Regions from separate parts of the Mesorhizobium sp. M0601 genome, predicted to be linked through region 1. Evidence: riboswitches for the same ligand, from Rfam matches in the RefSeq annotation. Region 1 holds a riboswitch; the other holds the start of a gene.
What was found. A riboswitch is a leader RNA that binds a small molecule or an ion and turns the genes downstream of it on or off. The one in region 1 is predicted to bind S-adenosylmethionine.

Region 1 (15,827 bases):
AGGCAAGGTGCTGGCGATGATCTTCGACAAGCCGTCGACGCGCACGCGCGTGTCGTTCGACGTCGGTATGCGGCAATTGGGTGGCGAGACGATCATGCTGACCGGCACCGAGATGCAGCTTGGCCGCTCGGAGACCATTGCCGACACGGCCAAGGTGCTGTCGCGCTACGTCGATGCCATCATGATCCGCACCACCTCGCATGACCGGCTGCTGGAACTGATGGAAAACGCTACGGTCCCCGTCATTAACGGGCTGACCGACGAGACCCATCCCTGCCAGCTGATGGCCGACATCATGACCTTCGAAGAGCACCGCGGTCCGGTGGCCGGTAAAACGATCGCTTGGACCGGCGACGGCAACAACGTGCTGCATTCGCTGCTGGAGGCATCCGCGCGGTTCCATTTCAAGCTGAATGTCGCCGTGCCCGAGGGCAGCGAACCGGCCCAGAAGCATGTCGACTGGTCGAAAGCCAATGGCGGCAAGCTGAAATTCACCCGTTCGCCCGAGGAGGCCGTTCACGAGGCCGACTGCATCGTCACCGACTGCTGGGTGTCGATGGGCCAGGAGCACCGTGCCCGCGGCCACAATGTCTTCCTGCCCTATCAGGTCAATGCGGCACTGATGGCGAAAGCCAAGCCGGACGCGCTGTTCATGCACTGTCTGCCGGCGCATCGCGGTGAGGAGGTTACCGACGAGGTCATCGACGGACCGCATTCGGTGGTGTTCGATGAGGCCGAGAACCGGCTCCATGCCCAGAAGGCGGTCTTGGCCTGGTGCCTGGGCGCTTGATACGAGCCGCGGTGATCCGGGCCGTCCTGATCTGCGCCGCCTTGATCTGGGCCGCCTTGATCCGGGAGTTGGTGGTGCCTATCTCAGGCGCATCACGCAAATCGAGCGCGTCTCGTCGCATGCGCCCCGGAGGGCGGCATCGCCGCGCCCCGGAGCTTTGTCATGTTGGAAACTCATCAATTGGCTGAACATAAACCCAAGCTCGGCGAATTCGGCTACGCCGGCGACGACCATGTCGTGCCGTTCGAGGTCGGCCCGCTCGACGTGCGCGGTCGCACCGTCCAGCTCGGGCCGATGCTCGATGCTATTCTCAGCCGTCACGACTATCCCGAGCCGGTCGCCCGGCTCCTGGCTGAAGCCTGTGTGTTGACGGTATTGCTCGGAACTTCGCTGAAGTTCGAGGGCAAGTTCATTCTGCAGACCCGCACCGACGGGCCGGTCGACATGCTGGTCGCGGATTTCTCCACGCCGCACGCGCTGCGCGCTTATGCCCGCTTCGATGCCGACCGGCTGCAGGCTTTGACTTCTGCCGGCGAGACGTCACCGCAGACGCTGCTCGGCAGCGGCGTCCTGGCGCTGACCATCGACCAGGGCGCCCACACACAACGCTACCAGGGCATCGTCCAGCTCGACGGCGTCACACTGGAAGATGCCGCACGCACTTATTTCCGCCAGTCTGAGCAGATTCCGACCGACCTCCGGCTTTCGGTTGCCAAGCTTCTGACGCCCGGCGTCGGCGGTGCCCGCGAGCAATGGCGGGCCGGTGGCCTGCTGGCACAATTCCTGCCGCAGTCGGCGGAGCGCATGCGCGTACCCGACCTTCCCGGTGGCGATGGCGATCCGCGTGAGGAAATCCACGACCCGACCGACAATTCCTGGCAGGAGCTGCTGGCGCTGCTTGGTACTATTGAACCGACCGAGCTGATCGATCCGACGATCGGCGCCGAACGGCTGCTTTACCGGCTTTTCCACGAGCATGGCGTCCGCGTGTTCGGCGGGGTGCCGGTCGCCGACCAGTGCTCATGCTCGAGGGAGAAGATCCACGGCATCCTCGAAGGCTTTTCCGCCGAGGAGATCAGGGACAGCACCGAGGATGGCAGCATTCACGTCGCCTGCGAATTCTGCTCGAAGCAATATGACTTCGACCCGGCGGAGTTTGCAGCGGCCGGATGACGGCCGTCAATTGACGGTGCGCCGCATTCCCGGCAAGTCGAGCGAGAAGGCGGGGATGGCGACGTCGAACGTCTCGCCCCGTTTGTTGCGCATGGTGTAGTGCCCGACCATGATGCCGGACGGCGTCGAGAGCGGGCATCCAGACGTATACTGATAGCTGTCGCCGGGGTTGAGTCCGGGTTGCTCGCCGACGACCCCGGGGCCGCGCACTTCCTCGACCTTGCCGGTGCCGTCGGTAATGTGCCAGTAGCGCGACAGAAGCTGCACGAACTCATCCGACTGATTGTCGATGGTCACCTGATATCCCCAGACATAGCGGTTTTGCGGCGGGTCGGAGTGATCCTCCAGATAGAACGGCCTGACCTGCACTTCGATGTTGCGGGTGACGGCGCTGTACATAAACTGCTCCAAAGCAATGTAGATGGAACTTTCGACGCTCAGCGCAGTTTGATCAACGATGCGCGTCATCTCCTTGCCCGACTCGAGCGCAGGTGCCGAAAAACAATGTCATTTAAGTGACACATGACGATGATGGTGTGCAGGCTTGTGCCGGGCGACTCAGCGTTCTGTCGAATTGTTGAAAACGGCCGTCATGCGGCCGGCACTTCTGGAGTGACCAGATCTCGATGGAACCGACATTCGCAGCCGCCCTCCTTTCCATAGCCCTCCTTCTTTCAAATCTCGCCAGCATCCTGTTAGCTTCGCTGAAGCTGAAGCGACCAGCCAGGATCGCACCGCCCGCCAACGCGCCGCCGGTATCGATCGTCATCCCGGCACGCGGCATCGAGCCGTTTGCCGAAGAGACGCTGGAGCGCGCCTTCTCACTCGACTGGCCGCGCTACGAACTCATCTTCTGCGTTGCCCATGCCGACGACCCGGTGGTCAAGCCGATCACCGCCGCAATGGCGCGCTTTCCAGCTATTCGCGCCCGCCTTCTAGTCGGTGACGACCGCATCAGCGGCAATCCAAAACTCAACAATTGCGTGAAGGGTTGGGAAGCGGCGCATTATCGCTGGGTCATCCTTGCCGATTCCAATGTGCTTATGCCGAGCGACTACGTCCAGCAGCTGATGGCGGCATGGCGGCATGGCACTGGCCTCGTCTGCTCGACGCCGATCGGCTCACGGCCGGACAGTTTCTGGGGGGAGGTCGAATGCGCCTTTCTCAACACGCTGCAGGCACGCTGGCAGTACGCTGGAGAGGCGCTCGGCCTCGGCTTCGCGCAGGGCAAGAGCATGTTGTGGAACAAGCCGATGCTCGACGCCAATGGCGGCATCCGCGCGCTTGCCGCCGAGATCGCCGAGGACGCCGCCGCGACCAAGCTGGTCAACGGGCTCGGACTGCGGGTCAATCTTGTCGCCTCGCCCTTCGAACAGCCGCTCGGCCGGCGCACGCTTGGCGAGATCTGGTCGCGGCAGGCGCGCTGGGCGCGGCTGCGCCGCGTCACCTTCGCGCTGTTCTTCGCCCCCGAGATCCTGATCGGCGCGGCGCCGCCGCTGGTGCTTGCGCTGATCGCGGCGGCTGACGCCGGCGTCAGCCTGCCGGCAACCGCCATCGCCGTGCTGGTTGCGGCCTACCTGCCGGAATGCGCCTTGGCCTCGGCCAAGGGATGGCAGCTGTCGCTGCGCACCATCCCGGCGATGATGGCGCGAGACCTGATGCTTCCCGCCATTTGGGCGCGCGGATGGCTGAGCGGCGCCGTCGACTGGCGCGGCAATGTGATGACTATCCAGACCAAGGCCGTCGCGGAGCTGGAAGAGACCCCGTCCGGCGCCTGATCGGCGCGTCCCCGCTCGCCTCTGTTCGGCCAGCCCTTATCCGGCAACTCTCAGTGCCTGCTCGATGTCTTCGAGCAGGTCGTCGGCGTCCTCAAGGCCAACTGACAGCCTGAGTGTTCCCGGTCCGATGCCGAGCTCGGCGCGGGCCTCATCGGTCAAGTTCTTGTGCGTCGTCGTCGCCGGATGGGTGATCAGGCTCTTGGCGTCGCCGAGATTGTTGGAAATGAGCACGACGTCGAGTGCGTTCTGGAAGGCAAAGGCCGCCTGCTTGCCGCCCTTCACATCGAGGCAGATCAGCGTCGAGCCACCCGACATCTGCTTCTTGACCACGGCCGCTTGCGGGTGGTCGGCACGGCCAGGATAGATGACACGGGCGATTTGCGGGCGCTCGGCCAGGAAATCCGCGATGCGGCCGGCACTTTCCGTCTGCTGGCGTACGCGTAGCGGCAGCGTCTCCAGGCCTTTCAGCAGCGTCCAGGCATTGAAGGGCGAGAGGCTTGGGCCGGTGTGGCGGAAATAGTCATGCAGGTTCTCGTCGATCCATTTCTTGTCCGACAGAACGATGCCGCCAAGACAGCGCCCCTGGCCGTCAATATGCTTCGTGGCCGAATAGACGACGATGTGGGCGCCGAGCTGCAGGGGTTTCTGCTGCAAGGGCGTGGCGAACACATTATCGACGATCAGCCTGGCGCCGATCGAATTGGCAAGTGCCGCGACGGCGGCAATGTCGATCACTTCCAGCGTAGGATTGGTCGGGCTTTCCAGGAAGAACAGTTTGGTGTTCGGCTTGACCGCCTTTTCCCAATTGGCGATGTCGGTGCCGTCGACCAGCGTTGCCTCAATGCCGTATTTCGGCGCCAGCGTCTCGACCACCCAGCGGCAGGAGCCGAACAGCGCGCGCGCCGCCACGATATGGTCGCCCGCCTTGGCGCTGCACAGCAGTGCTGCCGTCACCGCCGCCATGCCGGATGCCGTGGCGCGCGCGTCTTCGGCTCCTTCCAGCGCGCACATGCGTTTTTCAAACATGTCGACCGTCGGATTGGCATAGCGCGAATAGATGAAGCCCGGCTCCTCGCCCTTGAAGCGGGCCTCCGCCGCTTGCGCCGTCTCGTAGACATAGCCTTGGGTGAGATACATCGCCTCGGAGGTCTCGCCGAAGCGGGAACGCAGCGTTCCGGCATGCACGAGTGCGGTCTGAGGCTTCCAGTCGCGCTTCTTGGTCATCATTCCATCCAAACACCAAAATTGGTCCAAACAACAAAAAACCGGTCGCGAAAGTCGCAACCGGTCCATATGGCCTTGCGGCCCGACGGTCCTTTAGCGACTTGTTTAACGTGGCTGCAAGCCGACCGGCCAAATCACCACGGGATAACGAGCTTTAGACCCGCGCCACGCTTGCGTCAATTGCCGGCATGATTAAGAGGGTTGTACCAAGCAGGTGCCAAAGGCGTCTACGGTCGGACCTGCGACAGAACAAGACCTCGCCCGGCGTTCGAACGGAGCCAGACCCTTGCGGCAGACAGGCATTCTTCCCGATCAGGATATTTCCGCGCTGTTCCAGACGGGCGCGCTGAAATCGCCGCGCACGCTCGATGCCGATCAGATCCAGCCGGCCAGCCTTGACCTCAGGCTCGGCGACAAGGCCTGGCGGGTGCGTGCTTCCTTCTTGCCCGGCCCGGACCACAGGGTTGCCGACAAGCTCGACCGGCTGAAGCTGCACGAGATCAACCTCGCCGAAGGTGCTGTGCTGGAAACCGGCTGCGTCTACATCGTGCCGCTGCTCGAAAGCCTGGCGCTGCCCGCCCATATTTCCGCCTCCGCCAACCCGAAAAGCTCGACCGGACGGCTCGATATCTTCACTCGGGTAATGACCGACCGCGGCCACGAGTTCGACAAGATCGCCGCCGGCTATGAAGGCCCGCTCTACCTGGAGGTCAGCCCGCGCACTTTCCCGATCGTCGTGCGGACCGGCTCGCGGCTGTCGCAGATCAGGTTCCGCACCGGCAATGCGCTCTTGTCGGAAAACGAGTTGCACGAGTTGCACCGCGCCGAAATGTTGGTCGCCACCGAACCACCCAACATCTCAGGCGGGGGCATCGCGCTATCGATCGACCTCGACGGCGACAAGGACGGGCTGGTCGGCTATCGCGGCAAGCACCACACCGGCCTCGTCGACGTCGACAAGCGCGCCGCGCAGGATGTCGTCGATTTCTGGGAGCCGCTCTACAAGAGCGGTGCCGGCGAGCTGGTGCTCGATCCGGACGAATTCTATATTCTGGTGTCGCGCGAGGCGGTGCATGTGCCGCCGCTCTACGCCGCCGAAATGACGCCCTTCGATCCGCTGGTCGGCGAGTTCCGCGTCCATTATGCCGGTTTCTTCGACCCGGGTTTCGGCCATTCGGCGTCGGGCGGCACCGGCAGCCGGGCGGTGCTCGAGGTACGCAGCCACGAAGTGCCGTTCATCCTCGACCACGGCCAGATCGTCGGACGGTTGGTCTATGAGCACATGCTGAAACGGCCGCGGGCGCTCTACGGCACTGATCTCGGCTCGAACTATCAGGCACAGGGCCTGAAACTGTCCAAGCATTTCCGCGCCGCGCGCTGACCTTCCTCTCACTTCCGGGCTACGCCCGGCTCAAAGTGCCTTCACGGCGACCTTCACCGGCTGCTCGATTTCAAGCGGGTTGCGCAGTGGCAGGCCGAAATCCTGCGCCTCGATTTCGAATACGTCACCGGCCTCGGTCCTGACGCCGTCGGCAAAGGACAGCGTCGCCGTGCCGAACATGTGCACATGCACGTCGCCCGGCTGGCGGAAGGCTGAGTATTTGAAGTGGTGATGCTCGAGATTGCCAATGGTGTGCGACATGTTCGCCTCGCCCGACAGGAACGGCTTTTCCCAAAGCAGCTTGCCGTCGCGCAGGATGCGCGAAGTGCCGCGGATATCGGACGGCAGATCGCCGATCAGGATCTCCGGCCCGAACGAAGCATTGCGCAGCTTGGAATGGGCAAGGAAGAGATAGTTCACACGCTCGGTGACATGGTCGGAAAACTCGTTAGACAGCGTGAAGCCGACGCGGAACGGGGCGCCGTCGTCGCCGATCACATAGATACCGGCGATTTCCGGCTCCTCGCCGGCATCCTGGGCGAAGGCGGGCGACATAAGCGCCGCACCGGGCGCCACCGCCATGGTGCCGTTGCCCTTGTAGAACCATTCCGGCTGCACGCCGATCTGGCCCTTCGCCGGCTTGCCGCCCTCAAGCCCCATGCGGAACATCTTCATGGAATCGGTCAGCTGTTCCTCGCCGTCCGTGCTGAGCTTCTTGTGCATGGAATCGCGGGTCGCGGCGGAGCCGAGATGCGTCAGCCCAGTGCCGGTGAGATGGAGATGCGCCGGATCGGGATGGTTGATCGGCGACAGCAGCCGGCCCTTCTTATAGGCTGCGTCGAGATCGACGGTTTCGCCGAAGCCCTTGCGCTCGATCAGGGCGACAAGCCCGCTGCCGGTACGCGCGGCTTCCATCGCCAGCGAATAGACGCTGCGGGCGCCGTTGATGACGCGGGTCTTGCCGCCGTTGCGGGCAACGACGCGGATCGTCTCGGCGTCGTCGAGGATTTGTGAGATCAGCATGGTAACCCTCTCTGAATTGTGGGCTGGCCTGCCCTTTCTCGGCAAACCCTACCCTGCGCGGCCCGGACCCTGTCCGCGCCTCGGTTGAAATTCTTCGTCCGGATTGCGCTCGCGGATCAGGTCCCTCGGGGGGACTTCTTTGCGCCGCCCGGCAGCGTCGCGATGTGACCCGTATGCCTCCTGGTTGCCTCTCAAGCCTTGTTCTTGTTGTAGACGTCGAAGACGACGGCGCCGAGCAGCACCAGGCCTTTGACCACCTGCTGCCAATCGACATTGACGCCCATGATCGACATGCCGTTGTTCATGACGCCCATGATGAAGCCGCCGACCACCGCGCCGATCACCTGGCCGACGCCGCCCATCGCCGAAGCGCCACCGATGAACACCGCGGCGATGACGTCGAGCTCGCTGCCGAGGCCGGCCGCCGGCACAGCCTGCCCCAGGCGCGCTGCGATAATCAGGCCGCCGAGTGCCGACAGCACGCCCATATTGATGAACACCATCAACGTCAGCCGTTCGGTCTTGATGCCCGATAGCTGGGCTGCCTTGGCATTGCCGCCCATCGCATAGATGCGACGGCCGATCGTCATGCGTTTGGTAACGAAGACGAACAACGCGATCAGCACGCCCATCACCATGAGAACGATGGGGAGGCCCCTATAGGTGGCGAATTGGTAGACGAGAAACAGCGCCAGCGCGCTGATCACCAGGGTCTTGACGACGAACAGCGAGAAGGGCTCGGCTTCGTAGCCATGCTTCTCGCGGGTGCGCCGTGCCCTGAGGCCGAAATAGGCATAGGCGAGCACGGCGACGAGGCCGATCACGATCGTCGTCAGGTGCAGCGTCAGGCCGCTGCCGACAATGGTTTTGCCGGCGGCGTTCACGGTTGGCGGTATCAGCGTCAACGGGCCGATCAGGTCCGGAATGAAGCCGGAACTGAGCGCCTTGAAGCCGACGGGAAGCGGCCCTACGGAAGACCCGCCACCCAGCAGCGCCTGGCAGATGCCGCGGAAGATCAGCATGCCCGCCAGCGTGACGATAAAGCTCGGTATTCGGTGATAGGCAATCCAGTAGCCTTGTGCCGCGCCGATCGCACCACCGACGATCAGGCAGATGATCGACACCACCAGCGGATTGCTCAATGGGCCAAGCGGCCAGATGACCATCATCATCGCCGCCAGTGCGCCGATGAAGCCGGCGACGGAGCCGACGCTGAGATCGATGTGACCCGAAACGATCACCAGAAGCATGCCCAGCGCCATCACGATGATGAAGCTGTTCTGCTGTACGAGATTGCTGAGGTTCACCGGCTTGAACAGCGTTCCGGACGTGGTGAACTGGAAGAACACCATGATTGCGATCAACGCCAGCACCAACCCGTATTCGCGCAGGTTGGTGACCAGCGCCGAGACGGCAATGCGAGGTCCCTGTTGTAGATCCTGGGCAACGCCGGTCTGCGGCCCGGGAGCGCTTTCGGTGCTCATGATGCTTTTCCTTCTCCGCGGACGATGGCGCGCATTATCTTTTCCTGGCTGGCGTCGCTTGCCGCCATTTCGCCGACGATGCGTCCTTCGTTCATGACGTAGATGCGGTCGGTGATGCCGAGCAGTTCGGGCATTTCCGACGAGATGACGATGATTGCCTTACCCTCGGAGGCGAGACGCGCGATGATCGTATAGATTTCATACTTGGCGCCGACGTCGATACCGCGTGTCGGCTCGTCGAGGATCAGCACTTCCGGATTGGCGAACAGCCATTTCGAGAGCACCACCTTCTGCTGATTGCCGCCAGAAAGGTTGCCGGTCATCTGGTAGACGCTCGAGGCGCGGATATTGGTCCTGCCGCGATAATCGTTGGCGACCGAAAGCTCGCGCAAATCGTCGATCACGCCGTGGCGCGACACGCCGGGCAGGTTGGCCAGCGTGATGTTGTGTTTGATGTGGTCGATCAGGTTGAGACCGTAGGTCTTGCGGTCCTCGGTAACGTAGGCGATGCCGTGTTCCACCGCCTTGCTCACCGAAGAGACGTCGATCGGCTTGCCGTTGAGGAACACCTCGCCGGTGATGCGACGGCCATAGGACCGGCCGAACAGGCTCATGGCAAACTCGGTCCGGCCGGCACCCATGAGCCCGGCAATGCCGACCACTTCGCCCTTGCGGGCGTTGAGGTTGATACCCTTGATGACCTGCCGCTCGGCATGGATGGGGTGGTAGACCGACCAGTTTTTCACTTCGAGAACGGTCTCGCCGATCTTCGGCTCGCGCGGCGGATAGCGGTCGTCGAGCGAACGGCCGACCATCGAGGTAATGATGCGGTCCTCCGAGATGTCCTTCTTGGCCAGCGTCTCGATAGTCCGCCCGTCACGGATGATGGTGACCTTGTCGGCGACCCGGTTCACCTCGTTGAGCTTGTGCGAGATCAGGATCGAAGTGATGCCTTGCCGCTTGAATTCGAGCAGCAGATCGAGCAGCGCCTGGCTGTCCTTTTCGGACAGGCTCGCGGTCGGCTCATCGAGAATGAGCAACTTCACTTCCTTGCTGAGCGCCTTGGCGATCTCGACCAGCTGCTGCTTGCCGACGCCGATATTGGTGATCAGCGTGTTGGGGTCTTCCTTGAGGCCGACCTTCTTGAGCAGGGCGCTGGTGCGCGCCTCATTGGCATTCCAGTCGATGACGCCGTATCTGGCGTGCTCGTTGCCGAGAAAGATGTTTTCGGCGATCGACAGCATCGGCACCAGCGCAAGCTCCTGGTGGATGATGACGATGCCCTTGCGCTCGCTGTCATGGATGCCTTTGAAATGGCACTCATCGCCGCGATAGATGATCTGGCCGTCATAGGTGCCGGACGGATACACACCCGACAGCACCTTCATCAGCGTCGACTTGCCAGCGCCGTTCTCGCCGACCACGGCATGGATCTCGCCTTCCTCGACCATGAGCTTGACGTTCGACAGCGCCTTGACGCCGGGAAACGTCTTGGTGATGTCGCACATCTCCAAAATCGTCGATGCCATTGAGAATACCACTCCTGCGAGGTCCGCAAACAATACCGGGCTGGCTCGCCAACGAAAAGGGGCCCTGCCTGCGCAGGACCCCAGGCTTTGTAACCGCGATTACTTCAGCTCTTCGGCCTTGATGTAGCCGGAATCGACCACCAGGGCCTGATAGTTCGACTTGTCGACGTCGTGCGGTGTCAACAGGATCGAGGGAACGACCTTGACGTCGTTGTTGTAGGTCGTGGTGTCGAGGCCTTCCGGCTTGCCGCCCGAGAGCACCTTGTCGACGAGTTCGACCGTCGCCTTGGCGAGTTCGCGGGTGTCCTTGAACACGGTCGAATACTGTTCGCCGGCGATGATCGCCTTGACCGAAGCGGTCTCGGCGTCCTGTCCGGTGACGATCGGCCATGGCTGATCGGCGGTGCCGTAGCCTACGGCGCGCAGCGAAGCGATGATGCCGCGCGACAGGCCGTCATAGGGCGAGAGCACGCCATCGACGCGGCTGCCGTCCGAGTAGTTGGCGGAGAGCAGATTGTCCATGCGGGCCTGGGCGGTTGCCGCCAGCCAGCGCAGCGTGCCGACCTTGTCCATGCCCATCTGGCCGGACTTCACGACGAGGGTCTTGTCGTCGATCAGCGGCTGAAGAACCGACATGGCGCCGTTATAGAAGAAGAACGCATTGTTGTCGTCCGGCGAACCGCCGAACAGCTCGATGTTGAACGGGCCCTTCTTCTCGGGATAACCGAGACCCTTGAGCAGCGATTTGGCCTGGATGACGCCGACGCCGAAATTGTCGAAGGTGGTGTAGTAGTCGACATTTGGCGTCTTCTTGATCAGGCGGTCGTAAGCGACGACGACAACGCCGGCGTCATTCGCCTTCTGCAACGCATCGCCCATCGTGGTGCCGTCGATCGAAGCGATGATCAGCGCCTTCGGGCCCTTGGTGATTTCGTTTTCCAGCTGGCTGAGCTGGTTCGGAATGTCGTCCTGCGCGTACTGCAGGTCGACAGTGTAGCCCAGAGCCTCGAGCTGGGACTTGACGGCGTCGCCGTCGTTGATCCAGCGCTGCGAGGTCTTGGTGGGCATCAGCACGCCGATCAGGCCTTCGCCCGCCTGCGCCGGCAGCGTCATGGCCGCGATGCCTAGGGCCGCGACGGCGGCCAGTGTCTTGATAATCTTCACATTAACTCTCCCTGGTTGATGGACGCGTACCCTTGGGTTTCGTGGGCCGCGCAATCGTGCAGGAGCGCCAAACGCGCCGCTGCCGTCAATCGATCTCCGGTATCCTCCCAATCGGCCCCGAGACTCTGGTTTCAATCGATACGAGTTTTCCCTCGTCACCGACCGTCAAGCCTCAGGACGCGCGAAGGGTGTGTCGCTTTGCCATAACTGTCAAATGCGATCTTTGATGGTTGCTATATCGAGACTGATATGGCTTAGGCTAGTGACGACGCTGCCGGATCCTGCCAGGGCGCCGGGCGTAAGAGTAGGGAAGAATCATGGCAGCGCTGCGAAATCCTGGCGGAATATCAGCCAGTTACGATGAAATCCCGGGTGATGGCGGAACCTTGCTGCGCAGCGGCTTGAGCCTGCGTCACATGCGTATGATCGCAGCCCTCGACGAGCACAGCCGAGTGAGCGCCGCGGCCCAGGTCATGAACATCTCGCAGCCGGCGGCCTCGCGCATGATCGCCGAGATGGAGGCCGTGCTCGACGTCAAGCTCTGCGAAAGGCTGCCGCGCGGCATCACGCTGACACCCTATGGCAAGGCGTTGGCACGGCGCGCGCGATCGATCCTGCTCGAGATGCGTGAGGTCGACCGCGAGATTTTCGAGCTCAAGGCGGGCAAGGGCGGCTCGGTATTCCTGGGCGCGGTGACAGCACCGGCGATCGAGCTGGCGGTGCCGGCGATCCGCGAGATCCGGCGCCTTTATCCGCGCATCGAAATCACCATGCAGGTCGAGACCTCGAACGTCCTGGCACGCGAGCTGATCGCCTCGCGCCACGATTTCATCATCGCCCGCATCCCCGACGACCTCAATCCGCGGCTGTTCGAAGCGCGCGTCATCGGCGTCGAGAAAGCCTGCCTGATCGTGCGCCGCGGCCACCCGCTGACCAAGGGCAAGGCGGTGCGGCTGGAAGACACCGCCGCCTATGACTGGGTTTTCCAGTCGGGCGGCTCGCCGCTGCGCCAGGCGATGGAAAGCAACTTTTTGAACCGCAACATCGCGCTGCCGGACCGCATCCTCAACACCAGCTCGCTGCTATTGACTCTGGTCATGGTCGCGCAATCCGACGCCATTGCGCCGGTTTCGATCCAGGTCGCGAAGTTCATCCAGAACCCCGAAGGCCTGGCCGGCGCCATCGATGTTGTCCAGACTGAATTCGACATCGAGGTCAGGCCCTACAGCCTGATCACGGTGAAGAACCGCGCGCTGTCACCGGCAGCCAAGATGCTGCACGACTTTATTCTGCGGGAGGTGGGATAAGGGCTGGAGCGGCAAGCGGAGCGCATCCCGTGGCCGGCCAGACGACCAGACAGGCCCGCCAGCAGCGGCGCCGATGCACGTCGGCCACTACTGCCTGATGCTCAAAAAAGGCCCGCCAGCAGAAGCCAGCGGACCAAGGGTAGACTTTCCGGTTGGGGTCATTCGAGGCCCCGCCGACCCTCAATGTGAGATATTCCACGAACTGGCACATCGGCCAAACAGATGAAAGACGGCCAGCCCGGGCTGTAAAACTGCCTATAAATCCGCTGGTTTTCAGCTTGGCCAGAACAAGTGCAATGCACCGGGGGGCAAGAGCTGGAGCGGGTAGCGGGAATCGAACCCGCGCGTTCAGCTTGGGAAGCTGACAAGCTACCATTACATCATACCCGCGCTGGTTCCTCCGATATCATGGCCCGGCGCCGATGCGCAATCCGGTTTGAGGGCTCGGCTTGATGCAGGGCTATCAACTGCGTATTTCTAGGCATGTGCCCGAATCGCGGCACCCGACTGTGGAGACAGGCTTGTCCGCACTGAACCGCTTTCTCGGCGATACGCCGCTCCGGGTGATCCTGAAGCTGCTTGTGGTGTCGTTCCTCGTCGGGCTGGTCATGAATGCCTTCGGCTGGTCGCCGATGGATGTGCTTTATGGCATTCGCAAATTCTTCATCGACCTGTGGAATTTGGGCTTCCACGCCATCGACCGCTTTCTCGGCTACATCCTGCTCGGTGCCGCGATCGTCGTGCCGGCCTTCATCCTGCTCAGGATCGCTAACTACCGGAAGTGAATTTTCAGGCGTAGCCCGCCGCCACCTCGAACAGGATGGCATGCCGTGCAGCAAGTGCTGCGACATCCGTCGAATAGCCGCCGCCGATAACGCCGCATACCGGTATGCCAAGCGTGCGGAAATGGCGGATCACCATATCGTCGCGGGCGCGCAGCCCGTCATCCGTGAGCGACAACCTGCCGAGCCGGTCCTCGACATGGACATCGACGCCGGCATTGTAGAAGACGAGGTCCCAGCGCCTTCGCGCCGACAGCTCCGGCAGGATGGCGTCCAGCCGCTCCAGATAGGCTGCATCGCCGGCGTCGTCGGGCAGGGCGACATCGAGATCGGAGGCGATCTTGCGCGCGGGGTAGTTGCGGTCGCCATGCATGGAGAAGGTAAACACGCGCGGCTCGTCGTTCAGGATATCCGCCGTGCCGTCGCCCTGATGCACGTCGAGGTCGACGACCAGGATGTTTTGGACAGCAGCTTCGGCGAGGAGCACCAGCGCGGCAACGGCTACGTCGTTGAAGGTGCAGAAGCCGGCGCCTTGCGCGCGCCGTGCATGATGGCTGCCGCCGGCGGTGTTGCAGGCGATGCCGTTCAGCAACGCCAGCCGCGCCGCCAGCACCGTGCCGGCCGTTGCGAGCTGCGCCCTCAGCGAAACCCGCGGTCCGACGGGAAAGCCGATCTCGCGCTCGATCGCCACCGGCACTTTGCAGGCAAGCACCTGGTCGACATAGTCTGCCGCGTGGGCAAGCTTCAGCCATGATGGCCGCGCCGCCTCCGGCTTGTTGAGCGCTTCGGGACGTGCCAGGCCGCGTGCCCGCAACGCATCCATCAGCAGCGGATATTTGCTCATCGGGAAGCGGTGGTTGACGGCGAAGCCGGCGTCATAGTCGGGATGATGAACGATCTGCAAGGGCATGGGGCGGCCGGTGCGCCAGAGGCGGATTTCGGTTGACCATAACGGGGTGGATGGTTGCGCGAGGTCCGCAAACTGGGGCACATCGGCTGGCCGATCAAGCCGCAACAGGAAGCAACACGCGTTTGGAGCAGGCTTTACCCACCGAAGCCCACGCCACCGAAGCCGGGGCCTTCGTCGTCACCAACCGCTCGGTGCTCGCCATCGCCGTGCCGATGACGCTTGCCTATCTGACGACGCCGCTGCTCGGAATTGTCGACACGGCGGTGGTTGGGCAGTTCGGCGACGCCGCCCTTCTCGGCGGCCTGGCGGCCGGCGCCCTGATCTTCGATGTCGTCTTCACCACCTTCAATTTCCTGCGCTCCGGCACCACCGGCCTCGTCGCCCAGGCCTTCGGGCGCGGCGATGCGCTGGAGGAGCAGGCGGTGTTCTGGCGCGCCGTGCTGATCGCGGTCGTCGCCGGCGTCGTGCTTGCCGCGCTTGCGCCGCTGGTCTCCACCGCCGGGCAATGGTTCATAGGCGCCGAACCGCGCGTCAGCGCGGCGATGGACGTCTATATCCGCATCAGGATGCTCGCGGCACCGTTCTCGCTGATCAATTACGCCATCCTCGGTTACGTGCTTGGGCGCGGCGAGGGCGGGCTCGGGCTGATGCTGCAGTTGATGCTGAACGGCATCAACATCGTCCTCTGCTTCCTGCTTGGCCTGGAGCTCGGCTGGGGCGTTGCCGGCGTTGCCTGGGCAACGGTCACCGGCGAATTCGTCGCCATGCTGCTTGGTCTCGCCATTGTCGGCCGGCGCTTTTGGGCGGCGCCCAGGCTGCCGCGCCACCGCGTCCTCGATCTGCCGGCATTCCTGCGCATGATGTCGCTCAATCGCGATATCATGATCCGCTCCTTTTCGCTGCTCGCCGCCTTCGCGCTGTTCACGCGCCAGGGCGCACAATTCGGCACTCTGACGCTGGCCGCCAACGCCGTGCTGATGAACCTCTTCCTGGTTGCCGGCTATTTCCTCGATGGTTTCGCCACCGCTGCCGAACAGCTCGCCGGGCGCGCCATCGGCGCCCGTGCCGCCACGGCGTTTGATCAGGCGGTGCGTCTGACGCTGCTTTGGGGGCTCGGTCTGGCCGGCGCGGCGACGCTCTTCTTCCTGCTGGAGGGCACGGATCTGATCGCCCTGATCACGACCTCGACGGACGTCCGCGCCATTGCCGACATCTACCTGCCCTGGGCGGCGTTCACCGCGCTCAGCGGCGTGCTGGCTTTCCAGATGGACGGTGTCTTCAT
Region 2 (15,827 bases), on a different contig from region 1:
AGCGCCTCGACCTTGGCGGCACGCTCTTTCAGCGCCGAATTGGTCGGGTCGACGGTGAGCGCGAAACGGGCATTGGCCAGCGTATACTCATGGCCGCAATAGACGACCGTCTCGGCCGGCAGCGCCGCGAGCTTCTTCAGGGATTCGTACATCACCGGCGGCTTGCATTCGAGCAGCCGCCCACAGCCGAGCGCAAACAGCGTGTCGGCGGCGAATGCCACTTTCGACGCCGGCAGATGATAGGTGACATGGCCGGCGGTATGGCCGGGTGTGGCGATGACCTCGATCCGCTCGTCGCCGAGATGGACGACCGAGCCTTGCTCGACAGTTTCGTCGATGCCGGGAATCTTTGCCTTTTCGGCTTCCGGCCCGACAATGCGCAGCTTGAAGCGCTCCTTCAGCGCCAGATTGGCCTCGACGTGGTCGAGATGGTGGTGAGTGGTCAGGATCATCGTCGGGGTCCAGCCGGTGCGCTTGATCGCCGCCAGGATGGGCGCCTCCTCGGGCGCATCGATGAGCGCCGTCTGACCGCTTTTCGGGTCATGCACCAGCACGCCGAAATTGTCGCTGCGGCACATGAATTGTTCGATCTCGACCGGCATCGCATCTCTCCCTTTATTGCCGCAGACATAGGGCGCCCGCCAGCCGATGTCATCTGCCTTTGTTGAACTTGGACTGCTTCGAAGCTACCGTTCCGCGCATGCATTCAGACATTGTCGATCTCCGTTCGTTTTATTCAACCACGCTCGGCCGCCTGGCCGAACGCTCGATCACCATGGCGCTGTCCTCGATATGGGCCGTCGTGCCCAACGAGCGGCTGGTCGGCCTCGGCTACACCTTGCCGTGGCTGGAACGCTTCGGCAGCGATGCCGAGCGTGTCTTTGCCTTCATGCCGGCAACACAGGGCGCGGTGGTCTGGCCGGCGACCGGGCCGACGGCGACCGCGCTGGTCTTCGATGAGGAACTGCCGCTGGTCGATTCCTGCATCGACCGCATGCTGCTCGTCCATTCGCTCGAACATGTCGAGAACCCGCGCGAGACGCTGAACGAGATCTGGCGGGTGCTGTCGCCGGCCGGCCGTGTCGTCATCGTCGTGCCCAACCGGCGCGGTGTCTGGGCACGCTTCGAGCATACGCCTTTCGGCAATGGCCGACCGTTCTCGCGCGGCCAGCTGACCGAATTGCTGCGCGAAGCGAATTTCACGCCGGCGGCGTGGTCCGATGCGCTGTTCTTCCCGCCGTCGCCGCGACGTTTCATGATGCAGTTCCATAATGTGCTGGAACGCGCCGGCCGGCGCTTCTGGCCGATCTTTTCGGGCGTTATCGTCGTCGAGGCGCAGAAGCGGCTCTATCAAGGCGTGCCGGTTGCCCAGCGCGCGTCCCGCCGCGTCTTCGTGCCGGTTCTCTCGCCGCATGGCGCGCCGACGCTTGGCCGGCTGTCGCGGGCCGAACACCCGGCACCGCCAGGATGACGCGTTCGTGATCCGAGACGTGCTTTTTCACGCCTATCTGACGATATCAGGTTTGCTGTCCGATTGAAGGCCGTGCGGCCGATCCCTATGACCGGTTTGGCATTGCTCCGAATGCAAGGATTTAACCGATGGATGATCGTCCGGATGTCGAGGCCAGCGCCCAGAAGCTTGCCACGTCGATCGAAGCCAGCAGCCTGCGTGAGCAGCTGGCAACAATCAAGATAGCGCTGACCAGCTCGCCGGTGCGAAAACAATTGCTTTGGGCAGCGATCGGCATCGTCGCCGTCATCGTGGCGAGCTCGATCGGGCAGGTTCTGCTCAATCGCTGGAACCAGCCTTTCTACGACGCGCTGGCGCGGCGCGACATGCCGGCTTTCCTGCATCAGCTTCTGGTCTTTGCCGGCATCGCCGGCGGGCTTGTGGTGCTCAATGTCGGCCAGACCTGGCTCGACCAGATGCTCCGCCTGAAGCTGCGCGAGGCGCTGACGCTCGACCTGATCGACGAATGGATGCGGCCGGCGCGTGCCTTCCGGCTGACCCATGCCGGCGCCATCGGCGTCAATCCCGACCAGCGCCTGCAGCAGGATGCCGGGCATCTCTCCGATCTTTCCACCGGTCTTGGCATCGGCCTACTGCAGTCCTGCATCCTGCTTGCCTCGTTCGTTGGGGTCCTGTGGTCGCTGTCCTCCGGCTTCGTCTTCCACATAGGCGGCCATTCGCTGGCCATACCCGGCTACATGGTCTGGGCGGCGATCCTTTATGCCGGCACCGCCTCCTGGTTGAGCTGGCTGGTCGGGCGACCGTTGATCCGCTTCAACAACGATCGCTATACGCGTGAAGCGGAGCTGCGCTCCTCGGTGGTTCGCGTCAACGAGAATGTCGATGCCATCGCGCTGGCGCATGGCGAGGCCGATGCCAGGCGCCGGCTCGAATTCGATCTCGGCATGGTGCTGGGCGCCATGCGGCGCATCTACAGCGCCCAGATCAATCTTTCCTGGGTTACCGACACCTATGGCTGGATCACTGTCGTCGCGCCGATCCTAGTCGCCTCACCGGTCTATTTCGCCGGCGATATCAGCTTTGGCGGCTTGATGATGGCAGTCGGCGCTTTCAACCAGGTCCATTCGTCGCTGCGCTGGTTCATCAACAATATCGGCGGCATCGCCGATTGGCGCGCTACGCTGATGCGGGTCGCCGACTTCCGCATCGCGCTTGCCGATACCGACGCGCTGCACCATACGGAAAGGCGCATTTCGTTCGGCGAAAACCCGGACGGCAGCCTGACCTTCGAGAAACTCGAGGTCGCCTCGCCGGAGGGATGCACCAAGCTTGCCGAGCCGCATGTCGAAATCCGCGCCGGCGACCGGGTCATGATCACCGGAGATCCGGGCGCCGGCAAGACGCTGTTCTTCCGGGCCATTGCCGGTCTGTGGCCATGGGGCAGCGGACGGATCGGCATGCCGGCCGGAGAAGCGCCGATCTTTGTTCCGCGTACCCCCTATTTCCCGCTCGGCAAGCTGCGCGAGGTGCTCAACCATTCAGACGGCGCGGCGGAGGCGAGCGATGCCGAGATCTCGGAGGTGCTGGCCGATGTCGGGCTGCAACGCCTGTCGTCCTCGCTCGATCGCTCGGCGCGCTGGGAGCGTGAGCTCAGCGACGACGAGCAACGTCTGCTGGCCTTTGCCAGGCTGGCCTTGCGACGGCCGAAATGGGTGATCATCGACGAGGCGCTGGACGCGTTCGACGGCCCAACGCTGAGACAAGTGCTGTCGATGCTGGAGAAGCGCCTTCCCGACGCCGCGATCCTCAATATCGGCCGCGGCCAGCACAATGGCCGCTTCTTCCGGCGGGCGTTGACCATCGTCAAGGATGCCGGCCAACCGCCACTCAAGCCGGCCCGTATCAGGGCAGGTGCCATCGAACCGCCCCCGGCGATCGCCTCGACCGGCCGAAAGAAATAGAAGGCAAGCTTTATTTCGCCGCGATCGCGGCGAAAAACTGTCGCGATCGTTTCAGATGGGAACGTTCCGATCGGCCATGCTTGACGCTCTCGCCCTGCTCGCCTGCCTTGCCTGCACCCCGGCGGCACCTGCGGCCGCGCCGGCCAATGCAATTGCCGTCGATGTCGAGCTGGTGCTGGCCGTCGACATCTCGCAGTCGATGGATGAAAGGGAGTTTGCCCTGCAGCGCGCCGGCTATGTCGCGGCGCTGCGCCACCCCGACTTCATCAACGCCGTGCGCGCCGGCACCTTCGGCCGCATCGCCATCGCCTATTTCGAATGGGCCGGCACCATCCGCGACGATGCGGTCATTGCCTGGCAGATCGTCGACAGCAAGGAGAGCGCCAACGCTTTCGCCGACAAGATCGCGGCCCGCCCGTTCAGGAGCTTTCGCGGCACCTCGATTTCCGGTGCTGTGGCTTTCGGCGCCGAGCTTTTCAACGGCACGGCCTTCACCGGCAAACGCCGCGTCATCGACGTCTCGGGGGACGGCCCAAACAACACCGGCTTGCCGGTCACAACGGCACGCGATGCGGCGCTGGCGAAGGGCATCGTCATCAACGGGCTGCCGATCCTGATCAGCCCGTCACCCACTTTCAGCCATCTCGACCGGTATTATGCCGAATGCGTTACCGGCGGGCCGGGCTCGTTCGTGCTGCCGATCTATGCTGCTTCCGAATTCGCCACCGCCACTCGCCGCAAACTGATCCTCGAGGTCAGCGGCATCGAGTATCCCAAGGTGGATCCGAGGACGATCCGCATCGACGCACCGATCGACTGCCTGCAAGGTGAGCGCGACCGAAGGTTTTTCTCGGACCCCTATTTCCCGGAACTTGACCGATAAGGCTGGCCCAGGGGTAAGCTAGGCTGGTGGCAGGCCGAAGGCCGGGAACAGAGATGGCCCGAGCGGCCCTATGAAGATCGTCAAGGAAGCGATCCCGCCCTCGGCTGCGTCGAACACATGCAGGGAATGGGCCCGCCATTCAGGGCCGTCGTGGCTGCGGGAATAAACCCCGACCGCCGGCTGGGCATTGGCGCGGGTGGCCAGTGTGCGGAAGCCGCCAAACCTCGGCCAGACGGTCTCGAAGAAACCGCGGATCGCTTCGCGGCCTTGATACCATTCAAGCCAAGGCGGCATGGTGTAGATGGCGTCCTCACGCAGCAGCTCGATCAAGCCGTCGAGATTGGCGGCCTGCCAGGCCTGCATGTAGCGTTCGAGCAGCAGGCCTTCTTCGCGGCTGGGCCGTGATCGGCTGGCCGGCCGTCCCTGAGGATAGCGCGCCGCCAGCGTTACGCGGGCTCGCTGCAACGCGCTGTTGATCGAAGCCGTCGATCCGCCCAGCAAACGCGCCGTCTCGACAGCCGACCATCCGAGGACGTCGGCAAGCAGCAGCGCGGCGCGCTGCCTGGGCGGCAGATCCTGGATCGCCGCGACGAAGGCGAGCTGGACGGCCTCGCGGCTCTCGTAACGGGCTTCCGGACCTGGCTCGCTGCCGGCAATGTCTGGAAGCTCGGCGTCGGGGTAGGGCTCCAGCCAGGCGATGTCGGCTACGGGCCCGCCTATGGCCGCCCCGTGCGAGGGCTGCCGTCCGGGTTCCCGGAGAACGCGACGCGCCCTCGACCTCGCCTTGATGGCGTTGAGGCAAGCGTTGGTCGCGATCATGTAGAGCCAACCGCGAACCGAACCTCGCCCGTCGAACTCCGATCTTGCGCGCCAGGCGCGAAGCAACGTGTCCTGGACGAGGTCGTCGGCCTCGTGCAGCGAACCCATCATGCGATAACAATGCAGCTTGAGCTCGCGGCGATGCGCGGCCGTGACCTTCTCGAAGGCCAGCCGATCGAGGATCGGCTGGCGTGATGGTTGCAGAGGTGGTTGACCGTTTGTCATGTGGCTTCTGCGGTTACGAGCGAGCGTTGCATTACGCGCCCCTCAGGCGGCCGGGGCAAGCCCGCTACCGCTCACCATGAAGGAACTGCCTTGCGGCTGGCCGGTGGCGAGTGCGACCACCGCCCGTCCGACATCGGCCGGCGTTTGCATGTCGGTCATGGCGGCGATGAAGTCCGCCGGCTGGATGCCCATATAGGCCGCTATGCTGTCGACGCCGGCTTTGCCCACGCCGGTTTCCGGCATGATGCGCATCGGCGCGAGCGCCATGAAGCGCAGGCCGAGGCCAAGCCGGTCGGCCTCCTTCTGGCTATGACCGGCCAGGAACATCTGCATGCGTTTTGCGCCAGCATAGCCGCCGGCGTTCGGTGGTCCGCCGGTCAAGGCCGCGCCGCTGGAGATCAGAACGATCCGGGTCCCCGGCTTGAGCGGACGCCGCAGAGCGGCCCGGCAAAACAGGAACGACGCCTTGACGTCCGTGTCCCAATTTGCCGAGAACGCCTTCCAGTTCTGTTCATGCACCGGCGCAGAAGGCGCCAGCGCACCTGCGCAGATCACCAGTACGTCCGGCTCAAGCGCGGCGAAGACCTTATCCGGGGCGGAGTCCATCGTAGCATCGGCCGCGAGCGTCTTCACGCCCGAGACCTCCCAGGCAAATTGCGCCAGGGCCTGTTTTCCGCGGGCGACGGCCAGCACCGTCGCTTTCTCCTTGAGGGCGGCCTCCGCGATGGAGCGGCCGACACCACGGCTGCCTCCGACGACGACGACATTCTGATTTTGCAACGATCCCATGGATCACCTCTCTATTCCCGGCCGCCGGACCATCCAGGCGCGCTCATCGATAAGGACAGCGCAGGTGGGTGGAAATCATCGGTGCCAGGCGGAAATATCTTTCAGCTGACGGCAGCGGCGCGTCGGTTTTGTATTCAGTGTCATTACCTCGGGGGTAATCGACCTGTGCGCGACGTCTCGGCAAACTGCTCCCATCAAGCCGGTTGTCCGGCCTTCGACCACAAGGAGTTACGCCATGACCGCCTACGCCGTCGCCCATATGCGCCAGGTCACGCCGGGGCCGCAGATCGTCGAGTACCTGCACAAGATCGATGCCACGCTGGAACCGTTTGGCGGCCGCTTCGTGGTGCACGGAGGCGAGGTGGAAGTCGTTGAAAACACCTGGCCGGGCTATCTCATAGTCATCGAGTTTCCCAACCGGCAGCAGGCACGTGCATGGTACGACTCGCCCGCCTATCAGGAGATATTGCCGCTGCGTACCGGCAATTCCCGGTCCGACGTGGTCTTCGTTGATGGCGTCCAGCACCCGCACAAGGCCACGGACGTGCTTGAATAGGGGGAATGATCGGGTACAACCGGCGTCTATGGTGCCGCCATCTATCTGGCGGCACCGAATTTGGATCGCGTCTGCATCGGCAGCTTCACCTCCCCTGCAGCACCTTGATCGCGTTGGACATGTCGCCGTGCGACAATGCAGCCAGGTAATCCGAGTAGTTGATCCTCCCGTTCGCGAAGCCGTTCATCAATCGCGTGCAGAACGTGTGTTCCAATCCGGCATCCGGGACGTTCATGAGCGCGGCGAGGTTTGCCCTTTCAACCTTGCCGAACCGCATCTTGAATTTGGTCATGCACCGCTGGATCGCCTGCCGTTTCAGCGCCGGGCTGCCGCTCAACGCGACTTGTCCATTCTGGAAATCGGTCTTCGACGTCGTGCATCCGGAAATCAAAGTGGCCGACATCAAAGCTGTTGCTAATACTAACGTCTTCATTGCTTCCCCCAAACCAACCCGTTTGAGACCTGTTAAAGCAACCAAGAATGCCGGGCAACTTCATTGGATTGAAAATTGAAAATATGGTTCTTGCGCAGGTCTGAGGTTCGTTGCTTCTGCCTGTCAAACCTATCGTTTCAGCAGGAATACCGCTTGCTGGCCGAAAAAGTTCCAGAACCACCAAGGCATGGAGAAGCCGATCCGCTGGCCGTTGGCGTCGAGCGCGGTTGCCTTTTCCACCGTCGCGCCAAGCTCGTCGCACAGATTGACGAAGTCGCGAATGGTGCAGAAATGGATGTTGGGCGTGTCGTACCAGGAATAGGGTAGGTCCCTGGTCACCGGCATGCGGCCGTTGAAGAGCAGCGAAAGGCGCACCCGCCAGTGGCCGAAATTCGGGAATGAGACGATGGCGCGGTTGCCGATCCGGAGCAGTTCGTCGAGCACCAGCTTCGGATTGCGGGTCGCCTGCAAGGTCTGCGACAGAACGACGAAGTCGAAACCCTTGTCGGGATAGAATTGGAGATCCTTGTCGGCATCGCCTTGAATAACCGACAGGCCGCGCGCCACGCATTCGTTGACGCCGCGCTGCGACAGTTCCAGCCCGCGGCCATCGACCTTCTTGGTCTCCTGCAGCAATTCGAGCAGCAGGCCGTCGCCGGAACCGACGTCCAGCACCCGCGACTGCGGCGGGATGAGATCGGCGACGACTTCGAGGTCGACGCGCTGGGCGCGGTTGACGCTCATGCGTTCGCCTCTTGCCTGACGCATGACCCTGATCCGAAAAGCCTGCAACTTTTCGGGGTCATGCGCTGATGCCTGGCACATGGTCCTGATCCGAACAATCCGCAACTTTTCGGGGTCATGCGCCGAGCCCTCTCGCCCGCGCGGCCGAGGCGATGAAGCCCTTGATGGCGGCGAACAGTTCGGGCTCATCCAGCAGGAAGGCGTCGTGGCCGCGGTCGGTCTCGATCTCGACGAACGATACCGAGGCGCCGGCCGCGTTCAGCGCGTGCACGACCGAGCGGCTCTCCTCGGTCGGGAACAGCCAATCGCTAGTGAACGAAACCAGGCAGAAGCGCGTCTTGGTGCCGGCGAAGGCATCGGCCAACCGGCCGCCATGGTCGGCGGCGAGATCGAAATAGTCCATCGCCCGGGTCATGTAGAGATAGGAGTTGGCATCGAAGCGATCGACGAACGTCATGCCCTGATGGCGCAGATAGCTCTCGATCTGGAAGTCGGCATCGAAACCGAAGGTCAGGGCTTCGCGGTCCTGCAGGTTGCGGCCGAACTTGCGGTGCAGCGCTGCTTCCGACAGATAGGTGATGTGGGCGGCCATGCGCGCCACCGCCAGCCCCTTTTCCGGCCGCTTGCCATGCTCGAAATATTTGCCGCCATGCCAGTCGGGGTCGGCCATCACCGCCTGCCTGCCGACCTCATGGAAAGCGATGTTCTGCGAGGAATGGCGGGCGCCGGTGGCGATCGGCAGCGCCGAGAAGACGCGCTCCGGATAGCTGGAGGCCCATTGCAGCACCTGCATGCCGCCCATCGAGCCGCCCAGCACGCTGAACAGCTGTTCGATGCCGAAATGCTCGACCAGCATCAACTGCGCCCGCACCATGTCGCGGATGGTGATGATCGGCAGGTCGAGCCCGTAGGGCTTGGCGGTGGCGGGATTGGTCGAGGCGGGGCCGGTGGAGCCGAGACAGCCGCCGATGACGTTTGACGAGATGACGAAGAAACGGTCGGTATCGATGATCTTGCCGGGACCGATCAGCACTTCCCACCAGCCCGGCTTGCCGGTCACCGGATTGGTGTTGGCGACATGCTGGTCGCCGGTCAGCGCATGGCAGACGAGGATGGCGTTGGAGCGCGCGTCGTTGAGCGTGCCATAGGTCTGGTAGGCGATCTGGAACGGCGACAGCAGCGTGCCGGCGTCGAGCTTGAGCGGCTTGTCGGCGCCGAAACGCAACACCGGGCTCGACGGCTGGTCGGCCTCGTTGTTGGTTTTTCGCGCGCGCAAAGCGACCATCACATCTCCTTGCCCGGCCTTCAGTTGTCCACCGGTCTGGGCAACAAAAAACCGGCCATGCCTTCGCAAAGCCGGTTACAAGATGCAAACGGCCCTTTAGCAAGTTGTTTAACGTGGCTGCAAGCCGACCGGCCAAATCACCACGGAACTGTAGCCGTTCTTCTATGACTCGCGCATGGCTTCGTCAACGGCAAGTTCTTGATCCCGAATTGCCGGCCCCTCGACATTCCGGGCCACGGCTTGTATTTCCGCTGCGGCTTCCGGATGGAGGCACTCTCGACGGATTTCATGAAATGAGCCAGACACCGGATCAGACACGTCCAAGGCCCCGCGCCGGCATCATGGACATCGAAGCCTATGTGCCCGGCAAGAGCGCGGCGCCTGAAGGTGTCGCCAAGGTCCATAAATTGTCGGCGAACGAGAACCCGCTCGGCCCTTCGCCAAAGGCGATAGAGGCCGCGCGCGCGGTCGCCGACAAGCTCGCGGTCTATCCCGACGGCAGCGCCAGGCGCCTGAGGGAAGCGATCGCCGAGGTGCACGGGCTCAACCCGGCGAACATCGTCTGCTCCAACGGCTCCGACGAGATTCTGGGCCTGCTGGCGCAGACCTACCTCGCGCCCGGCGACGAAGCCATCATCACCGAACACGGCTTCATGGTCTACAAGATCTACATACAGTCGGCCGGTGCCGTCCCGGTGACGGTCAAGGAGACCGATGAACGCGCCGATATCGATGCGATCCTCGCCGCGGTGACGCCGGCTACCCGGATCATCTTCCTTGCCAATCCAAACAATCCAACCGGCACCTACGTGCCGTTCCAGGAGGTGCGCCGCCTGCATGCCGGCCTGCCGCGAAACGTGCTTCTGGTGCTGGATGCAGCTTACGCCGAATATGTCCGGCGCAACGATTATGAAGCCGGCGTCGAGTTGGTGGCCAGCGCGGAAAACGTGGTCATGACCCGCACTTTCTCCAAATTGGGCCTGGGCGGGGCGCGGATCGGCTGGATGTATGCGCCAATGCACGTCATCGACGCGATCAACCGCGTGCGCGGGCCTTTCAACGTCAATGCAACGGCAATCGAGGCCGGCATCGCGGCGATCCACGACCGCGCCCATATCGAACGCAGCGTCGCGCACAACGAGACCTGGCTAGCCTGGCTGAGCGAGCAACTAAGCGGGCTCGGGCTGCGGGTGACACCGAGCGTCGGCAATTTCATCCTCATCCACTTTCCCGAGGACAAAAAGCATTCGGCGGCGGCCGCCGACGACTACCTCAGTGCGCGCGGCTACATATTGCGGCGCGTTTCCGGGTACGGTTTTCCCAACGCGCTGCGCATGAGCATCGGCACCGAAGAGGCCAATCGCGGCGTTGTCGCAGCACTCGCGACATTCCTGAAAAGCTAGAACACCATGACATCACCGATGTTCGAAAAAATCGCGCTGGTCGGCATCGGCCTGATCGGCTCGTCGCTGGCCCGCGTCATCCGCCGCGAGGGGCTCGCCGGCCAAATCGCGATTTCGACGCGCAGCGAAGCGACGCTGGCACGGGCGAGCCAACTCGGCCTTGGCGACACCTATACGACGGATGCGAAAGAGGCGGTTCGCGATGCTGATCTGGTTATCGTTTCGGTGCCGGTCGGTTCTTCCGGTACGGTCGCCGCGGAGATCGCGCCGGCGCTGAAGAAGGGCGCCATCCTCACCGATGTCGGCTCGACCAAGGCGTCGGTGATCGCGCAGATGCAGCCGCACGTGCCTGATGGCGTGCACTTCATCCCCGGCCATCCTTTGGCCGGCACCGAAAAATCGGGACCGGACGCCGGTTTTGCCGAACTGTTCGAGAACCGCTGGTGCATTTTCACGCCGCTGCCCGGCACCGATCCCGCAGCACTGGAAAAGCTCTCGGAATTCTGGCGCCGCTGCGGCTCCAACATCGACACGATGGACCCGCAGCATCACGACATGACGCTGGCCATCGTTTCGCACCTGCCGCATATCATCGCTTACAACATCGTCGGTACCGCCGACGATCTGGAGTCGGTGACCAAGTCCGAGGTCATCAAATACTCGGCTTCCGGCTTTCGCGACTTCACCCGTCTCGCGGCGTCCGACCCGACCATGTGGCGCGACGTCTGCCTGCACAACAAGGACGCCATTCTCGAAATGCTGGCGCGGTTTTCCGAGGATCTGTCCTCGCTGCAGCGGGCGATCCGCTGGGGCGACGGCGAAAAACTGTTCGACCTGTTCACCCGCACCCGCGCCGTCCGCCGCTCGATCATCGAGGCCGGCCAGGATATCGACGTACCGGATTTCGGCCGCCAGGCAGTCGAACACCCGCCGAAGGGATAAGCCGCGGCAGGCCGATCGCAGGCCAGCCTGGCTTAGAGCGGTTCATCGTTTCACAGAAACGCCGAACGGCTCTATCTCTTTGTTTTGCGCAATTCCGGACGGAAAACCGTTTCACACTTTTCCTGGAATTGCTCTAGTCGAGCGGCTTGATCTTGCCGAGCGGGATGAAGCCGAGCGAGGCCTTGCCCCTGACGATCTTGAGCGGCATCGACGGCTGGTTGCCGAGGAGCGCCAGTCCGGCAAAGCCGGTCTGGATCTCTTTCTTCTGCTCGGGGATGGCGGTGGCGAGGATTGCCGCCACGGCCTTTGGATCATTGAGCCTGATCGTCAGGTCGGCATTTATGAGACCGTCGTCATCGACCGACAGCGGTCCGGAAACGGTGATGCGCGCAGTTCCGGACGACAGATCGAGCTCGTGGATTTCGGCCGCCTGGCCGCGCAGGCTCTTCGGATTTGCCTTGATCAGTGTCACGCCGTTTTTCAGCGTGACGTCGCCGCTGCCGTCGAGCGGCGGCAAGACGCGCCCGCCGATGGCCGCTGCGTCGATTTCAAGATCGGTGAAATTGCCGGCAGAGTCGATGTCCGGGCCGTTTGGGCGCAATTGTCCGGTGGCGGTTCCGGCGCTGAACAGCGAGACGGGATCGGTGTCGTCTGCCGGATCGGTCTGGCCGGACAGGCCTTCTGCCTGCAGCGAGAGGCGTCTCGGCAGCGGCCAGGACAGCTTCATGTCGGCCCGCAGGTCATCCCAGTCGATCCAGAGCGGGGTCATGCCGGGAACAGAGGTCCTGAGCGGCCCCCTGAGCTCGGCGGCAGGCGACAGAAGGCGGGTGATCTGCGTGGCGGCGTTGATCTTGCCTGTCGATGCCGCGACGTTGCGGCTGTCGTCCTCGTAAGCCAGGCTGTCGCAGGAAACGGTGAAGCTGAAGGGATAGCCGCTGACCGCGAGATTGGCGCAGTCGGCCTTGATGCCTTTGTCGTCGAGATCGGCGACCGCCTTTTTGGTGGCGCTCTCGACCAGGTCCGCCAGGTAGAACCAGCCCGCGCTGTAGATGCCGAACAGCACGAGGATGAAAGCGGCAAGCCACAACAGGCGGCGACGTTGGCTGGGCGGCGGGCGCTCGTCACTTGACGTCATGCTGCGGCTTTCGTTAACGCGGGGTGGCACGGGCGGGCTGTCGCTTGCGGCACCAACAGGTAGACGGACTGAAACACCACCGGTGAGGTGGTCGTCACAATCAGGCTTGGCGATATGGGCGATTTTTGGGTTTTTGGCTACGGCTCACTGATCTGGCGACCGGGATTCGCACATGTCGAGACGCGGCGCGCCCGCCTGCATGGCTACCGCCGTTCGCTCTGCGTCTATTCTTTCGTGCATCGCGGCACGCGCGAACGGCCGGGCCTGGTGCTCGGCCTCGACCGCGGAGGCTCCTGCATCGGGCTGGCGTTCCGGGTTCCAGGCGAGCTGCGCAACGAGGTCATTACCTATCTGCGCGAACGCGAGCTGGTCACCAACGTCTATCTCGAACGTGTGCTCCGCGTTCGCCTCGATAACGAGGAGACGGACAGGCGCGGCACCAATGGGGGCGAGACGGTGGAGGCCGTGGCCTACGTTGTCGACCGCAGCCATGAGCAATATGCCGGCGCGCTCGACGCGGCCGAGGCGGCGGCCGTCGTCCGAGGCGCCGTCGGCCAGTCGGGGAGGAATGAGGATTACGTGCTCAGCACGCTGGAGCACCTCGAAGCACTGGGTATAAGCGACCACTGGCTGGAAGACGTGACGAGACGGATCGCGACGTAGCTTCGGTGCCGTGACGCGGGCTACATCCTGAAAATCTGTTTTCCAAGATCGGCGCGATCCAGGCTGTTTGCCACGGCAAGCTTGAACTCGGTCAGCGGGTGGAGACCGCCGACAGGAACGTGGAAGCCGGGCTGGCCGAAGGTGTCGATAATCTCGCATAGCACAGGCCGGTCGGCTTCGGCAGGCGGCGAAAAGAAGTAGCGATAGATATTCGCCCTGATCTCGACGCCGCTCAGCAACACGTCGAAATTGTGCAGTTCGAAGCGCTCGGCACTCATTCCGCCATTGATCACCATCTGCCCGCCGAGCGCCAGGGTGCGGATCAATTCGCCGCTGACAGGTCCGCCGACATTGTCGATGATCCCGTTCAATCCGGCGCCGCCGGTGATATCCATCACCGCTTCCCGGATACTTGCCTTCAAGTCCGAAAGGTCAAGAATGGCGGCGGCGCCAAGCGTCTTCAGATCGAAGCTTTGGTGCGAGCGCCGCACAAGCGCGATGACGTTGATGCCGCGTCGTTGGGCGAACTGCATCACCATTGTCGAAATTGACGAATAGCCGGCCGTGACAGCCAGCCACTGGCCAGGCCGCACACGGGAATCCACCAGCAGATCCCACGCGGTAATGGGGTTCACCATCTGCCCGGCGCGTTCGACAGGATAGCCGGCAGGCAACGGGATCAGCCATTCGGCGGGAATGGCGGCGTACTCGGCCCAGCTGCCATAATAGCTGAACGCGACAAGCATCCCCGGTTCCAACCCGACGTTCGCGCCAACGGCTTCGACGATGCCGGCGCCATGGTTTCCGGCGATCTGCCGGGGAAAATGCGGCTTCTTCGGTTCGGGATAGAGGTTCTGGATAAACAGGAAGTCGCCCGGATTGATCGAGGCCGAGACCATCCTGACCAGCACCTCGCCGTCGCTGATCCGTGGCATCGGCAGGTCATCCACATAGAGCACGTCGCGCGGCGAACCGATGGCGTCAAATACAATTGCTTTCATGCCGGTCTCCATAACAAACGATCCGAGGCCAACAGTCTGAGCCCCGGCCAGACCGTGCCGAGACTTGCGTCGGCGCGGCGGAACCTATGGCCGGCCGGCAAAGGTCTGAATTGGCAGATTTGACAATCTATATGCTAAACTTGCCAGATTGTTTCCCCAGAGGGTACTGGTTTGGAAATTCGGGACAGCCTCTTGAAGCCCGACACGGCGCGGCGGGTCGCGGTTTTGTGAAGCGCCGGCGGGCTGGAAAAGAGGCTATGCGTTTGACGTTGCCACGGTGCGACATAGGTTAGCCCGATCGGCGGCTCCCATCCGCCCCAGCATGAATCACCATGGAGATCAGCCTTGCAGAAACGTCGTCTCGGTCGCACCGACCTATCCATCGCGCCATTGGTTCTGGGCGGCAATGTGTTCGGCTGGACCGCCGATGAGAAAACCTCGTTCGACCTGCTCGACCGCTTTGTCGACGCTGGCCTTAACGCCATCGACACGGCCGATTCCTATTCGCGCTGGATTGCCGGCCACCAAGGCGGCGAATCCGAAACCATCATCGGCAAATGGATGAAGAGCCGTGGCAACCGCGACAAGGTTGTCGTCATCACCAAGGTCGGTTCGGATATGGGACAGGGTAAGAGGGACTTGTCCGCCGCCTATATCGAAAAGGCCATCGACGCTTCGCTGAAGAGGCTGCAGGTCGATAGCGTCGATCTCTACCTGTCGCACTGGCCCGACCCGGCGACCCCTTATGAGGAAACGCTCGGCGCTTACCAGAAACTGCTCGACAAGGGCAAAATCCGTTATACCGGCGCTTCCAACCTCGACGCCGCCCAGTTGCGGGCCGCACTTGACGTAGCAAGCCTGCGCGGCCTGCCGCGCTACGAGGTGCTGCAGCCGGAATACAACCTTTACGACCGCTCGTCCTTCGATGGTCCGCTGCGCGATCTGTGCGCGGCCGAGGACATCGGCGTCATCACCTATTTCAGCCTCGCGAAGGGGTTTCTGAGCGGCAAGTACCGGAGCGAGGCCGACCTCGGCAAAAGCCCGCGCGGTGGCGGTGTGAAAGGCTATCTCAACACCCGCGGCATGCGCATTCTCTCAGCGCTCGACGCGGTGTCGGCCAGACATTCGGCCAAGCCGGCGGAAGTGGCGCTTGCCTGGGTCATGGCGCGGCCCGGCGTCACCGCCCCGATCGCCAGCGCGACGACGCTCGACCAGCTCGACAGCCTGATGCGTGCCGCGTCGTTGCAGCTCAGCCCGGACGATATCGCCGAGCTCGACAAGGCCAGCGCGTAGCCGCGCACGATCGTTCAAGACCGGCGCCGCTGCCTTGCCCTACCGTCCCTGCCTCGTCACAGGATGCAGGGACGCCGCATGGCCGGACAGGGTCTTCTCGATCAGCAGCTATGGCAGCGATTGCTGGCGCTTGTGTTGGCGTCGGCCATCGTCATGGGCAGCCCGGGGCCGGCGACGATAAGCGTCACCGCGATCGGCGCCGCGTTCGGCCTGCGCGGTTCGCT

Region 2: linked by a shared signal. The riboswitch ahead of metX (homoserine O-acetyltransferase MetX) and the one ahead of NKI41_RS22790 (O-succinylhomoserine sulfhydrylase) in region 1 are both predicted to bind S-adenosylmethionine.

Annotation. Positions count from the first base shown of each region.
Region 1 is NZ_JAMYQK010000029.1:2,376-18,202, forward strand. It holds gene argF (ornithine carbamoyltransferase) at 1-790, shown strand, start outside; gene NKI41_RS22775 (Hsp33 family molecular chaperone) at 953-1,963, shown strand; gene apaG (Co2+/Mg2+ efflux facilitator ApaG/CorD) at 1,970-2,362, opposite strand; gene NKI41_RS22785 (ceramide glucosyltransferase) at 2,590-3,741, shown strand; gene NKI41_RS22790 (O-succinylhomoserine sulfhydrylase) at 3,778-4,968, opposite strand; SAM riboswitch at 5,039-5,116, opposite strand; gene NKI41_RS22795 (2'-deoxycytidine 5'-triphosphate deaminase) at 5,252-6,346, shown strand; gene araD1 (AraD1 family protein) at 6,377-7,369, opposite strand; gene mmsB (multiple monosaccharide ABC transporter permease) at 7,561-8,853, opposite strand; gene mmsA (multiple monosaccharide ABC transporter ATP-binding protein) at 8,850-10,382, opposite strand; gene chvE (multiple monosaccharide ABC transporter substrate-binding protein) at 10,482-11,546, opposite strand; gene NKI41_RS22820 (LysR family transcriptional regulator) at 11,864-12,853, shown strand; tRNA gene NKI41_RS22825 (tRNA-Gly) at 13,170-13,243, opposite strand; gene NKI41_RS22830 (DUF6460 domain-containing protein) at 13,375-13,638, shown strand; gene NKI41_RS22835 (histone deacetylase family protein) at 13,643-14,545, opposite strand; gene NKI41_RS22840 (MATE family efflux transporter) at 14,596-15,827, shown strand, end outside.
Region 2 is NZ_JAMYQK010000009.1:124,915-140,741, reverse strand. It holds gene gloB (hydroxyacylglutathione hydrolase) at 1-602, opposite strand, end outside; gene NKI41_RS11815 (class I SAM-dependent methyltransferase) at 701-1,471, shown strand; gene NKI41_RS11810 (ABC transporter ATP-binding protein/permease) at 1,600-3,432, shown strand; gene NKI41_RS11805 (DUF1194 domain-containing protein) at 3,509-4,315, shown strand; gene NKI41_RS11800 (RNA polymerase subunit sigma-70) at 4,334-5,359, opposite strand; gene NKI41_RS11795 (SDR family NAD(P)-dependent oxidoreductase) at 5,402-6,148, opposite strand; gene NKI41_RS11790 (DUF1330 domain-containing protein) at 6,384-6,704, shown strand; gene NKI41_RS11785 (hypothetical protein) at 6,790-6,996, opposite strand; gene NKI41_RS11780 (hypothetical protein) at 6,995-7,216, shown strand; gene metW (methionine biosynthesis protein MetW) at 7,267-7,881, opposite strand; gene metX (homoserine O-acetyltransferase MetX) at 7,997-9,166, opposite strand; SAM riboswitch at 9,243-9,320, opposite strand; gene hisC (histidinol-phosphate transaminase) at 9,460-10,569, shown strand; gene NKI41_RS11760 (prephenate/arogenate dehydrogenase family protein) at 10,576-11,511, shown strand; gene NKI41_RS11755 (DUF2125 domain-containing protein) at 11,645-12,646, opposite strand; gene NKI41_RS11750 (gamma-glutamylcyclotransferase) at 12,761-13,309, shown strand; gene NKI41_RS11745 (quinone oxidoreductase family protein) at 13,330-14,310, opposite strand; gene NKI41_RS11740 (aldo/keto reductase) at 14,656-15,603, shown strand; gene NKI41_RS11735 (LysE family translocator) at 15,682-15,827, shown strand, end outside.